Linked DNA regions of Skermanella sp. TT6. The protein of the gene in region 1 interacts with the protein of each later gene in a pairwise test. Links are inferred from orthologs where the notes say so. Each region holds a gene or a part of one and is shown in the gene's direction. Other genes may lie near its edges.

Evidence for each region. Proteins that work in one complex are often made in the same cells at the same time.
Region 2: the proteins of leuS (region 1) and ligA interact in binary tests that used the Escherichia coli proteins (3 or more experiments, as listed by UniProt). The link is inferred for Skermanella sp. TT6 from one-to-one orthologs.

The regions. Positions count from the first base shown.
Region 1 is NZ_CP067420.1:5,874,571-5,882,236, forward strand. What follows is about bases 2,338-5,467. They hold leuS (leucine--tRNA ligase), read left to right. Parts: upstream 2,338-2,685; coding sequence 2,686-5,250; downstream 5,251-5,467. Other genes in these bases: IGS68_RS27480 (DUF3576 domain-containing protein), read left to right, coding at 2,338-2,551; holA (DNA polymerase III subunit delta), read left to right, coding at 5,279-5,467. Also shown: ltrA (group II intron reverse transcriptase/maturase), read left to right, coding at 299-1,546; more of IGS68_RS27480, read left to right, coding at 1,937-2,337; more of holA, read left to right, coding at 5,468-6,310; IGS68_RS27495 (ABCB family ABC transporter ATP-binding protein/permease), read right to left, coding at 6,558-7,666.
Region 2 is NZ_CP067420.1:1,277,527-1,283,751, reverse strand. Bases 2,251-5,249 are described here. They hold ligA (NAD-dependent DNA ligase LigA), read left to right. Parts: upstream 2,251-2,692; coding sequence 2,693-4,807; downstream 4,808-5,249. Other genes in these bases: IGS68_RS05915 (2TM domain-containing protein), read right to left, coding at 5,193-5,249; IGS68_RS05920 (acylphosphatase), read right to left, coding at 4,811-5,095; recN (DNA repair protein RecN), read left to right, coding at 2,251-2,693. Also shown: IGS68_RS05935 (outer membrane protein assembly factor BamD), read left to right, coding at 181-1,005; more of recN, read left to right, coding at 1,014-2,250; more of IGS68_RS05915, read right to left, coding at 5,250-5,462; IGS68_RS05910 (phosphoribosylanthranilate isomerase), read right to left, coding at 5,477-6,118; pyrF (orotidine-5'-phosphate decarboxylase), read right to left, coding at 6,128-6,225. UniProt on the Escherichia coli protein: DNA ligase that catalyzes the formation of phosphodiester linkages between 5'-phosphoryl and 3'-hydroxyl groups in double-stranded DNA using NAD as a coenzyme and as the energy source for the reaction.

The DNA.
Region 1 (7,666 bases):
CCGGCGGGACCACCACGTGGGTGGGGGCGGAATGTCGGGACGGCAAGGCGGAGTAAGCGGAGAGACCTGCCGGCGCGGGTGACGGCGGCAGGAGTCAGAGCCTTCATATTACCGCGATGGCGCGGGACCGCCGGAGGGCGGTCGCCGGCGCCGGAGAGGGACGGATAGCAAAACCGGCCCGAGGGAAGGGAGGCAGGAAGTGGAACGGGGAAGGACGGGGATGACGCAAGGAACAGTTCCGGGAGTGCCGGTAACGGCTAAACAAGGGACGGAAGCCCAGGCTCGGGATTGGAGCTGGGTGGAAGCGTCGATCTGGACCGGCCCCATGGTGTCGGCGCTGGGCAACGGCGTCAAAGGAGGCAAATGGTACAGCCTGATCGACAAAGCGATCCGGCCGGCGACCCTGGAGTGCGCGTGGCGGCGTGTCGCGCGTAACAAGGGGGCGGCGGGCGTGGACGGGCAGAGCATCGCCCGGTTCACGCTCCAGGCGGATCGGTACCTGCGGGAATTGCACGAGGACCTGAACAGCGGCAGCTACCGGCCAAGCCCGGTCCGGCGCGTGGAGATCCCGAAGGGGGACGGCAAAACCCGCCCCCTGGGCATCCCCACGGTCAAGGACCGGATCGTCCAGACGGCTCTCAAGCTGACGATCGAGCCCATCCTCGAAGCCCGGTTCCGGGACGGCAGCTACGGCTTCCGCCCCGGCCGCGGCTGCAAGGATGCCTTGCGCGCGGTCGACCGGGCGCTCAAGGACGGATACGCCTGGGTGGTGGACGCCGACCTGGAACGGTACTTCGACACGATCCCGCGCCGGGACCTCATGGCCCGGCTCGGCGACCTGATCAGCGACGGGCGCGTCCTGGAGTTGATCGACAGCTTCCTCCAGCAGGACATCATGACGGAAACGGCACGATGGACACCGGTCGCGGGAGCTCCGCAAGGGGCGGTGATCTCACCGATCCTGAGCAACTTGTACCTGCACCCGCTGGACGAGCTGATGGAAGCCGAAGGCTACCGCATGATCCGCTACGCGGACGACTTCGTCGTCCTGTGCCGGGACGAGGCGCAGGCCCGCGCGGCCCTGGCCCGGGTGCAAGCCTGGGTGGCCGACAACGGCCTGACGCTCCATCCCGACAAGACGCACGTCGGAGACTGCCGGCAACCCGGCCAGGGCTTCGACTTCCTCGGCTACCGCTTCGAGGCGGGACGCCGATACGTGCGGGACAAGAGCCTGAAGGCGTTCAAGGACAAGATCCGGGCCCGCACCGGCCGCAGCCGGGGCGTCAGCCTGGATCACGTCATCGCGGATCTCAATCCGGTGCTGCGGGGGTGGTTCGGCTACTTCAAACATGCTCGAGCCCGCCTCTTCACGCAACTGGACAAGTTCATCCGCAGACGCCTGAGGGCGATGCTGCGCAAGCAATCCCGACGCCCAGGCTTCGGGAAAAGCTATGCAGACCATCGGCAATGGACCAATGCCTACTTCGCGACCAGGGGACTGTTCACCCTCTCGACAGCCCTCAGGCAAGCGAGACACTCCCGATGAGGAAAGCCACGACTGGAGAGCCGTGTGCGGGAAAACCGCCCGCACGGTTCGGAGGGAGGGGAGGCAAAACCTTCCCTACCCCTATCGAATGGGGAGGAAAGGAAGCGGAAGGGAAGCGGGAGAGTCGGAGAGCGCACCGAGCCGCTTCCGCTCCCCTTTTCCATCATGACCGGGCAGGGGAAGGGAGGAGGGCATGAGGCCGGCGCGGACCCGCTCCCCCTTCCCAACAGGCCCCCGCTCCCCACATCCGTCATGACCGGGCTCGGCCCGACCATCGCCCGGCGAGCCGGAACGGGCGGAAGGGCCGCAGGCCGCCGGAGCATCCCGCTTGACCGATCGCTTGCGCTCGCACACGCCTTTGGTCTAATTTCCGGCGCCCGAACCGCAGAGATGTCAGACAAAATGGCCCGTTTTCCGCTTTCCACCGCCCGGACGCGCAACATCCCGGGGGCGCCGACCCGGCGCAAGTCGGCCGCAGCCCTGCTGGGCGTGCTCGGCGCAACGCTGCTGCTGAGCGGTTGCGGCGGCGTCCAGCCGGAAGCCAAGTTCCCCGATCCGGACGAGGACAAGCGGTACCGCTACGGCAGCCTGCTCGGCGGCGAGGGCGGCTTCACGCTGCTCGGCCCGCGCCGCGCCGAGTCGGGGCCGCAGGACGGCCAGGGCATCGGCGTCAACAGCTACCTGTGGCGCGCCTCGCTCGACACGCTGGCCTTCATGCCGATCGCCTCGGCCGATCCGTTCGGCGGCGTGATCCTGACCGACTGGTATTCCCCGCCGGAAACCCCGAACGAGCGGTTCAAGGTCAACCTCTACATCCTCGACCGGCAGCTCCGGGCCGATGGGGTGCGGGTCAGCGTCTTCCGCCAGCAGCGCGCCGGGACCGGACCCAACGGCGGCGAATGGCGGGACTCCGGCGTCAGCACCGAGACGGCGAGCCGGCTGGAGGACACCATCCTGACGCGCGCCCGCCAGATCCGGATCGCGCAGACCGCCGACAGCCGGTAGGCGTCCCGGCCGGCGGGTTTTTTCAGGGCTCCGGCGGGAACGATCGGCCGGGGCCGACGATAGTCGATAGTGCATTGGTTCGGTGATGCGTCGCCCGCCCTGCTTGGGCATCGGGGCGCGGTGAGGGATGGTTCATGTCGCGGTACAACTCCAAGGAAACGGAAGCGAAGTGGCAGGCGGTCTGGGACGAGCGGGGCAGTTTCGTCGCCCACGAGGACCCCGACCGGCCGAAATACTACGTGCTGGAGATGTTCCCGTACCCGTCGGGCCGGCTCCATGTCGGCCACGCCCGCAACTACGCCATCGGCGACATGGTGGCGCGCTACAAGCGGGCGCGCGGCTTCAACGTGCTCCATCCCATGGGCTGGGACGCCTTCGGCCTGCCGGCGGAGAACGCCGCGATCGCCAACAAGGTGCATCCCGCGACCTGGACCTACGAGAACATCGCGACCATGCGCGCCCAGCTCAAGACGCTGGGCCTGGCCTATGACTGGACGCGCGAGATCGCGACCTGCGCGCCCGAATATTACCGCCACGAACAGAAGATCTTCCTGGACTTCCTGAAGGCCGGCCTGGCCTACCGCAAGGAGAGCTGGGTCAACTGGGACCCGGTCGAGAACACCGTGCTCGCCAACGAGCAGGTGATCGACGGGCGCGGCTGGCGCTCCGGCGCGCCGGTCGAGAAGCGCAAGCTCAGCCAGTGGTTCCTGAAGATCACCCGGTACGCCGACGAGCTGCTCGACGCCATCGGCACGCTGGACCGCTGGCCGGACAAGGTCCGGACCATGCAGGAGAAGTGGATCGGCAAGTCCTCCGGCCTGCGCTTCACCTTCGACCTGGCGGACGATCCGGAGAAGATAGAGGTCTTCACCACCCGGCCCGACACGCTGTTCGGCGCCAGCTTCGTCGCGGTGTCGCCCAACCATCCGCTGGCGGCCCGGCTGGCGGCGTCCAATCCCGGCCTCGCCGCCTTCATCGCGGAATGCAACCGCATCGGCACCAGCGAGGCGGCGATCGAGACGGCGGAGAAGCTGGGCTTCGACACCGGGCTGAAGGCGATCCATCCCTTCGTCGAGGGCCGGACCGTGCCGGTCCACGTCGCCAATTTCGTGCTGATGGAATACGGCACGGGCGCCATCTTCGGCTGCCCCGCCCACGACCAGCGCGACCTGGACTTCGCCCGCAAGTACGGCCTGCCCGTGCTGCCCGTGGTCGTCCCCGACGGTGCCGACCCGGCCGCGTTCGAGGTCGGGACCGAGGCCTATGTCGGCCCCGGCCATCTGGCCAATTCCGCCTTCCTGGACGGGATGGAGGTCGAGGCCGCCAAGCGCGCCGTGATCGAGCGCATGGAAGCGGCCGGCAAGGGCGAGGGCACCACCATCTACCGCCTGCGCGACTGGGGCGTCAGCCGCCAGCGCTACTGGGGCTGCCCGATCCCGGTGATCCACTGCGACAAGTGCGGCATCGTCCCGGTCCCGGAACGGGATTTGCCGGTGGAGCTGCCGACCGACGTCAGCTTCGACCAGCCGGGCAACCCGCTGGACCATCACCCGACCTGGAAGCACACGGTCTGCCCGTCCTGCGGCGGCGAGGCCCGGCGGGAGACCGACACCTTCGACACCTTCTTCGAAAGCTCCTGGTACTTCGCGCGCTTCTGCTCGCCGCACGACACGACGGCCGCGTTCGAGCGGGGGGCGGCGGACTACTGGCTGCCGGTCGACCAGTATATCGGCGGCGTCGAGCATGCGGTGCTCCACCTGCTCTATTCCCGCTTCTTCACCCGCGCCCTGAAGGACTGCGGCTATCTCGCCGTGGCCGAGCCCTTCGAGGGGCTGATGACCCAGGGCATGGTGACCCACGCGACCTACCGCGACGCCTCCGGCCAGTGGCTCTATCCGGAGGAGGTCGAGCAGCGGGACGGCCTGACCGTCAAGCGCGGCACCGGCGAGGCGGTGGAGGCCGGCCGGCTCGAGAAGATGAGCAAGTCGAAGAAGAACGTCGTCGGCCTGGAGCACATCATCGACAATTACGGCGCGGACACCATGCGGCTGCTGCTGCTGTCCGACAGCCCGCCGGAACGCGACCTGGAATGGACCGAGTCGGGCATCGACGGCGCCTGGCGCTACGTCGCCCGCGTCTGGCGCCTGATCACCGAGCCGGTGGTGCCCCTGGCCCCGGCCGGCGCTCCCGCCCCGGCGGAGATTTCCGGCAAGGGGCAGGCGGTCCGCCGGATCGTCCACAAGACCATCGACGGCTTCGGCGACGACGTCGAGAAGTTCCGCTTCAACAAGGCCGTCGCCCGGGTCCGCGAACTGACCAACGCGCTGGCCGAGCTGGACGGCAAGGGCGCCGGCGAGGACTGGGTGCTGCGGGAAGGTTACGAGACGCTGGTCAAGCTGATCGGCCCGATGATGCCGCACCTGGGCGAGGAGCTGTGGCAGGGGCTGGGCCATTCGACCCTGCTGACCGATTCGCCCTGGCCCGAGGCCGACCCCGCCCTGGTGGTGGACGAGAGCGTCGTGGTCGCGGTGCAGGTCAACGGCAAGCTGCGCGCCCAGATCCCGCTGCCGCGCGACGCCGCCGAGGACGCCGCGCGCGAGGCGGCGCTGGCCGACGCCAACGTGCAGCGGGCCATGGACGGCAAGCCGGTCCGTAAGCTGGTCTACGTGCCCAACCGCATCGTCAATGTGGTGGTGTGACCCGGCGGCCGATCGGATGGTGTAGGCGATGAAGATACCGGCCGGCCGGATCGAGGGGTTCGTCCGCCGCCCCGACCCCAACGTCCGGGCGGTGCTGTTCTACGGCCCCGACGGCGGGCTGGTGCGCGAACGGGCCGACACCGTCTCGCGCGGCGTGGTCGAGGACCAGCACGACCCGTTCCGCGTGGTGGACATGCTCGGCTCCGCCATCGCGAAGGACCCGGCGCGGTTGGCCGACGAGGTGGCCGCCCTGTCCCTGACCGGCGGCAGGCGCCTGATCCGCATCCGCGACGCCGACGACGGCGTGACCGGCGCCTTCGCCTCCCTGTTCGAGTCGCTGCCCGGCGGCGACAGCATGGTGGTGGTCGAGGCCGGCGACCTGTCCAAGGGGTCGAAGCTGCGGGCATTGTTCGAGAACGCCCCGGCCGGCGCCCCGATCCCCTGCTACGTGGAGGACGAGGCGGCGCTGGCCGACACCATCGCCGGCATGCTGGCGGCGCACAAGCTGACGGTCAGCGCCGACGCCCGCGACTTCCTGGCGGCCAACCTGGTGGGCGACCGGCTGATCGCGCGGGGCGAGATCGAGAAGCTGGTGACCTACATGGGCGGGGATGCCCGCCGGGTCGAGCTGGAGGACGCCCAGGCCTGCATCGGCGACAGCGGCGCGCTGGAGATGGACGCGCCCTCCTGGGCCGCCGGGGACGGCGACTTCGCCGGGGTGGACCGCGCGCTGCGCCGCCTGTTCGCGGAGGGCATGAGCCCGGTGCCGATCCTCCGCTCCGCCCAGCGGCATTTCCAGCGGCTCCAGCTGGTCGTGGCCCAGGTGGAGAAGGGCGACTCGGTGGAGCGCGCCGTCGCCACCCTGCGCCCGCCGCTGTTCTTCAAGGTCAAGAACCAGTTCACCGGACAGGTCCGGCGCTGGACCCCGGCGGCGCTCCGCCAGGGCCTGGACCGCCTGACCGACGCCGAAGCCGACTGCAAGCGCACCAACATGCCCGACGAGACCATCTGCGCCCGCGCCTTCTTCCAGCTCGCCGTCCTGGCCCGCAGCCGCCGCTGAGCGATGACCGATGGTGATCCACGGCGGGCCGGACAAGCGAGAATTTTCCATTTCATCATGACCGGACTTGATCCGGTCATCCACGCGCGAACTCCTTCACGCCGGTTTGCGCGTGGATGCGCGGGTCAAGCCCGCGCATGAAGTACATGAAGTATATGAAGTATAAGAAGTATAAGAAGTAGAAAGAGACGCCACCCGGGCGGCATCGCTGCCCATCGCCGTTATCTGTGGCAAAAAACCCCAAGCCTCACTCCGCCGCGTCGCGGTCGGCCTGCTGGCGCGCCCACAGCGCCGCGTAAGCGCCGTCCCGCGCCAGCAGGGCGGCATGGGTGCCGCGTTCCACCGCCCGGCCGTCCTCCAGCACCAGGATCTCGTCGGCATGGACCACGGTGGATAGCCGGTGGGCGATCACGACCGTGGTGGTGCCGCGGCTGACCTCGCGCAGGCTCTGCTGGATCGCCAGCTCCGTGTGGCTGTCCAGCGCGGAAGTCGCCTCGTCGAACAGGAACAGGCGGGGCCGCTTCAGGATCGCGCGGGCGATGGCGACCCGCTGCTTCTCGCCGCCGGACAGCTTCAGCCCGCGCTCGCCGACCAGGCTGTCGTAGCCGTCGGGCAGGCCGGCGACGAAGTCGTGGATCCGGGCCAGGCGGGCGGCCCGCTCGACCTCCGCGCGCGAGGCTCCCGGCCGGCCGAACGCGATGTTGTACAAAATGGTGTCGTTGAACAGCACCGTGTCCTGGGGAACCACGGCGATGGCGGCGCGCAGGCTCGCTTGGGTCACTGACGATATGTCGGCGCCGTCGAACAGGATGCGGCCCGACGTCGGGTCGTAGAACCGGAACAGCAGGCGCCCGATCGTCGATTTCCCGGCGCCGCTCGGCCCCACGATCGCCAGCGTCCCGCCCGGCGGCAGCTCGAACGAGACGTCCCTCAGCACCGGCCGGCGCGGGTCGTAGGCGAAGCCGACCCGCTCGAACCGCAGCCGGCCGGGACCGGCGGGCAGGGGAACGGCGTCCGGCGCGTCGGCCACCTCGGCGGGCTGGTTCAGCAGCTCCAGCATCTGTTCCACGTCGGTCAGCGACTGCTTGATCGAGCGGTAGAGCTGGCCCAGCCGGTCGAGCGGGCGGATCAGCTGGAGCAGGTAGGTGTTGACCAGCACGAAGTCGCCGACCGTCATGGCCCCGGCCGCCACCTCGGACGCCGCCAGCAGGATCATCGCGGTCAGCCCGGCCCCCAGGATCGAGACCTGGAGGATTCCGGTCAGGCTGCGCCACAGCATGGCGTTGACGGTCAGCCGCTCGACCTCGCGAAGCGCCCCCTCGTAGCGTCCGGCGATATGCTCCTCGTTGCCGAAAT
Region 2 (6,225 bases), 4.6 Mb from region 1 along the record:
AACGTTCCGGCTGGGCAACTCAACTTTATCATTGCGGAATGCTTCAGGGTTTTCGACAAATTAACCGGGCCGCCGCGATCGTCGCGGGCACGCTCTCCGAATCCGGCGCTCCAAACGGTGTCGCGTCCGGGTTGGAGCGTGCTATACAGGCGCCAACTCCGTACCCCGTGTGAAATGTCGATGATGACCCGTCTGTCTCCCGCCCTGATCCGCCTGGTCGCCGCCCCCCTGCTCGGCCTGAGCCTTGCCGCGTGCGCGTCCACCGAGGAGGCGCCCTATGTCGAGCGCCCGGTCGAAACGATCTATTCCGAGGCGGCCGCCGCCATGGATGAGGAACGGTACAAGGAGGCGGCGCGCCTGTTCGACGAGGTCGAGCGCCAGCACCCCTACTCGCAATGGGCGACCCGGGCGCAGCTGATGGCGGCCTACGCCCATTACCAGGCGCTGGCCTACGACGACGCGATCATCGCGCTGGACCGGTTCATCCAGCTCCACCCCGGCAGCGACGACATCGCCTACGCCTATTACATGAAGGGGCTCTGCTATTACGAGCAGATCACCGACGTGGGCCGCGACCAGCGGATCACCCAGCAGGCGCTCGACGCGCTGGGCGAGGTCACGCGGCGCTTCCCGGAATCGCCCTATTCCCGCGATGCGGCGCTTAAAATCGACCTGACCAATGACCATCTGGCAGGCAAGGAGATGGAGATCGGGCGCTACTACCTGCGCCAAGGCCATCAGAACGCCGCGATCGGCCGTTTCCGCACCGTCATCGAGAGATACCAGACCACCAGCCACGTGCCGGAAGCCCTGCATCGCCTGACCGAAGCCTACCTCGCCCTCGGCGTGGTGGACGAGGCGCAGGCGGCGGCGGCCGTGCTGGGTCACAACTTTCCGGGCAGCGAATGGTACGTAGACAGCTACGCCCTGCTGGTGGACGCGAACGTGCGGCCGGAGAGCAGCAGCAAATCATGGATCAGCCGGGCCTGGGCCTCGGTGTTCTAAGGCAGCCCATGCTGGTCGCGCTGTCGATCCGCGACGTCGTCCTGATCGAGCGTCTGTCCCTGTCGCTGAACGCGGGGCTGTGCGTCCTGACCGGCGAGACGGGTGCCGGCAAGTCGATCCTGCTCGACGCGCTGGGCCTTGCGCTCGGCGGCCGGGGCGACAGCACCCTGGTGCGCCACGGCAGCGACCAGGCCTCCGTCACCGCGGAGTTCGACCTGCCGGAGGACCACCCGGCCGTGGCCCTGGTGCGCGAGCAGGGGCTGGAGATCGAGGACACCCTCGTCCTGCGCCGGGTCGTCACGGCCGACGGGCGCTCGCGCGCCTATGTCAACGACCAGGCGATCGGCGTGACCCTGCTGCGCCGCCTGGGGGAGACGCTGGTCGAGGTCCACGGCCAGTTCGACACCCACGGCCTGCTCAACCCGCAGACCCACCGCTCCGTGCTGGACGCCTATGCCGGCCTCGCCACCATAGCGGCGCAGGTCTCGGCCGCGTACCGCGCCTGGCGCCAGGTCGAGGCCGCGCGCGAGGAGGCGGCGGAGGAGATCGCCCGCGCCCGGGCGGAGGAGGATTATCTCCGCCACGCCGTCGCCGAGCTGGACGAGCTCCGGCCCCGCCCCGGCGAGGAGGAGGAGCTGGCCGAGACCCGCACGGTCATGATGCACCGGGAGAAGGTGGTCGAGGCGCTGAACGCCGCCTTCGGCGAGCTGGCCGGCGAGCGCGGCGTGGAACGCGGCCTCAACGGCGCCCACCGCGCGCTGATGCGGATCATCGACAAGGCCGGCGGCCGGCTGGAGCCGGTGATCGGCGCCCTGGACCGCGCCCTGGCGGAGGTCGCCGACGCGGTCGCCACCCTCCAGGCGCTCTCCAACGACGAGGACATGGACGCCAATGCGCTGGAGAAGCTGGAGGAGCGGCTGTTCGCGCTCCGAGCGGCCGCCCGCAAGCACAATGTGGACGTGGACCGGCTGGCGGCGCTCCGCGAGGAGATGTCGCGCCGCCTCAACCTGATCGAGGACCAGGGCGACGCGCTGGAACGGCTCGCCCGCGAGGCGGCCCAGGCCCGCGACGCCTATCTGGAGGCGGCGAAACGCCTGTCCGACTTCCGCCGCAAGGCCGCGGGCAAGCTGGACGCCGCGGTCGCCCGCGAGCTGCCGCCGCTCAAGCTGGACCGCGCCCGCTTCACCACCGCGCTGGAGCCGCTGGACGAATCCTCCTGGGGTCCCGACGGCATCGACCGCGTCGCCTTCCTGGTGGCGACCAACCCGGGCTCTCCCCCCGGCCAGATCAACAAGATCGCCTCCGGCGGCGAGCTGGCGCGCTTCATGCTGGCGCTCAAGGTGGTGCTGGCCCAGGTCGGCACCGTGCCCACCCTGGTGTTCGACGAGGTGGACACCGGCATCGGCGGCGCCGTCGCGGCGGCGGTCGGCGAGCGGCTGGCCAAGCTGGGACGCGACCGGCAGGTGCTGGTGGTGACCCACAGTCCCCAGGTGGCGGCGCGCGGCGCCCATCACCTGAAGGTGCAGAAGCAGGTCCAGAAACAGGATTCGGAGGAAAGGGTGACGACGGAAGTGGTGGAATTGGGCGACCGGCAGCGGCGCGAGGAGATCGCGCGCATGCTCTCCGGCGCCAAGGTCACCGAGGAGGCCCGCGCCGCCGCGGAAAGCCTGATCGCGGGGCACGGCTGATGACGGCGGGCGCCCGCGAAGCCGTCCGCGACATCCCCGCCGACGAACTCTCCCCCGAGCAGGCCGCCGAGGAGTTGGCGGCCCTGGCGGCGGAGATCGCCCACCACGACACCCTGTACCACCAGCAGGACCGGCCGGAGATCTCCGACGCCGCCTACGATCTGCTCCGCCGCCGCAACGACGCGATCGAGCTGCGCTTCCCCGAGCTGAAGCGCGGCGACAGCCCGTCCCGGAAGGTCGGGGCCGCCCCCGCCGCGGGCTTCGCCAAGGTCCGCCACGCCGTGCCGATGCTGTCGCTGGGCAACGCCTTCGCGGGCGAGGACGTCCAGGAATTCGTCCAGCGCATCTGCCGCTTCCTGAACATCAAGGAGGCGGACCAGGTCGAGTTCGTCGCCGAGCCCAAGATCGACGGCCTGTCCTGCTCGCTGCGCTACGAGAAGGGCCGGCTCGTCCTCGCCGCCACCCGCGGCGACGGACAGGAGGGCGAGGACGTCACCGCCAATGTCCGGACCATCGGCGACGTGCCGGAGCAGCTCGCCGGCCCGGTCCCGGACGTGCTGGAAGTGCGCGGCGAGGTCTACATGGACCGGGCCGAGTTCATGGCCCTGAACGAGCGGCAGGCCGCCGCCGGCAAGCCGATCTTCGCCAACCCGCGCAACGCCGCCGCCGGCAGCCTGCGCCAGCTCGACTCCAGGATCACCGCGTCGCGGCCCCTGGGCTTCTTCGGCTATTCCTGGGGCGAGGTGTCGGAACCGCTGGGCACGACCCAGTGGGAGGTGCGCCGGCGGCTGGAGGACTGGGGCTTCCGCCCGAACAAGCCGGCCGAGCTGTGCTGCGGCGCCGACGCGCTGCTGCGCTACTACGACCAGGTGCAGGAGCGGCGCAGCACCCTGCCCTTCGACATCGACGGCGTCGTCTACAAGGTCAACCGGCTTGACTGGCAGGACCGGCTGGGCTTCGTCAGCCGGGCGCCGCGCTGGGCCATCGCCCACAAGTTCCCGGCGGAGCAGGCCCAGACCCGGCTGAAGGACATCACCATCCAGGTCGGCCGGACCGGTGCCATGACCCCCGTGGCCGAGCTGGAGCCGGTGACGGTCGGCGGCGTCGTGGTCAGCCGCGCCACCCTGCACAACGAGGACGAGATCCGGCGCAAGGACGTGCGCAAGGGCGACCTCGTCGTCGTCCAGCGCGCCGGCGACGTGATCCCGCAGATCGTCCAGGCCGTCCTGGACAAGCGCCCGGCCGACTCCGAAGCTTACGTCTTCCCCGACCACTGCCCGGTATGCGGCAGCGCCGCCGTCCGGCCGGAGGGCGAGGTGATCCGCCGCTGCACCGGCGGCCTGATCTGCGAGGCCCAGGCGGTGGAGCGGCTGCGCCATTTCGTCAGCCGCGACGCCTTCGACATCGAAGGGCTGGGCGAGAAGATCATCCGGGAATTCTGGGACGAGGGCATGGTCCGCCGGCCCGGCGACATCTTCCGCCTGCGCGAGAAGGACGCCGCCAGCCTGACCCGGCTGAAGAACCGCCACGGCTGGGGCGAGAAGTCGGCGGCCAAGCTGTTCGACAGCATCGACGCCCGCCGCAGCATCCCGCTCGACCGCTTCATCTTCGCGCTCGGGATTCCCCAGGTCGGCCAGACCACCGCCCGCCTGCTGGCCCGCAGCTACCGCGGCTTCGACCATTGGCGCGAGCAGATGGCCGCCGCCCAGGTACACGGCTCCGAAGCCTATGGCGAGCTGATCGGGATCGAGCAGATCGGCCCCTCGGTCGCCGACGACCTGCTGGGCTTCTTCGCCGAGCCGCATAATCTGGAAGTGCTGGACGACCTGCTGGCCGCCGGGGTCGCCGTCACCGATTTCGTGCCGCCCAGGGTCCAGTCCTCGCCCATCGCCGGCAAGACGGTCGTGTTCACCGGCACCCTCGAAACCGTGACCCGCAGCGAGGCCAAAGCCCGGGCCGAGTCCCTCGGCGCCAAGGTGGCCGGCTCCGTCTCGTCCAAGACCGACTATGTGGTGGTCGGCGCCGATGCCGGCAGCAAGGCGACCAAGGCCCGCGACCTCGGCCTCACCACCCTGACCGAGCAGGAGTGGCTGGACCTCGTCGCCTCGCAGTAGGGGTCAATAGGTCGCCCGCTGCTCGAACCCGTCCACGCTCGGGTAACCCGCCGGCGCGACCGCCACGCCGGCGACCCGGGCGTGCTTCGGTCCCCGCCGGCAGGCCTCGACCATGTCGTCCACCTGCCCGGCCGGCCCGGCGAAGACCGCCTCGACCGTCCCGTCGTTCCGGTTGCGCACCCAGCCGACCAGCCCGCGCGAGCGCGCCTCCTCGACCGTCCAGGCGCGGTACCACACCCCCTGGACCTTGCCCGAAACCGTGACGTTGACCGCCTTGGTGTCATTCATGGACGCGAACCCCGCAAACCCTTGGATCGGTGATGACGTTGCCAGTGGTGGAGGGGCGGCGTCCCGCCGCCCGTGGTGCGCGGGACGCGCACCCTCCTCACCGCTTCCATCGATCGAACAGCCCCATGGCGAAGGCGGCGTGGATCGCCAGCGGCGCTCCCCACGCGACCAGGGGGAAGACGAACCAGACCCTGCCCGGCGTCAGCAGGAAATTGATCGGCACCAGCAGGATCATGGCCGAGAAATAGATGATCAGGTGGTTCAGGAACCCGCGCAGCCGGCGCTTCGCCGGGCCGGCCTCATCCCGTTCCTCCACCTCTTCCCTGGGCTCTTCCCTGGGCTCGCCTTCGGACGGCAGCTCTTCCATGGCCCCGCCCCGGCTCAGCGGCCCGCCGCCTTCAGGAAGCCGCGGATCAGGTCCGGGTCCTTGTGGCCCGGCCGGTCCTCGACCCCCGAACTGACATCGATCGACGCGGCGCCGCTGACCGCGATGGCCTCCGCGACGTTGTCCGCGGTCAGCCCGCCCGACAGCATCCAGGGCTTGGACCAGGTCCGCCCGGTCAGGATGGTCCAGTCGAAGGCGATGCCGTTGCCGCCCGGAAGGGCCGCGACCTTGGCCGGCGGCTTGGCGTCGAACAGCAGCCGGTCGGCCACCGCGGCATAGGCCTCGGCGGCGTCCAGGTCCGCCGCGGAGGACACCTTGATCGCCTTCATCACCGGCATGGAGAAGGCGGCCCGGATCTCCGCGACCCGCTCCGGCGTCTCGTCGCCGTGGAGCTGGATCAGGTCGAGCGGCACCTGGCTCACCACATGCTCCAGGTACTCGTTCGTGGGATCGACGAACAGCCCGACCGTCCTGACGCCCGTCGGCACCATGCGCGCCAGCTCCGCCGCCAGGGGCGGGGCCACGTGCCGGGGCGAGCGCTCGTAGAACACCAGCCCGATATAGCGCGCCCCACCCTGGACCGCGGCGGTGACCGCGCCGGGATGGCTGACGCCGCAGATCTTCACCTGAACAGTCATGTCCGATTCCTAAAGTTCGCCGACGATGGCGCGGGCGGCCTCGGCCGGGTCCGGCGCCTGGGTGATCGGGCGCCCGATGACCAGGAAGTCCGCCCCCTGCTCGACCG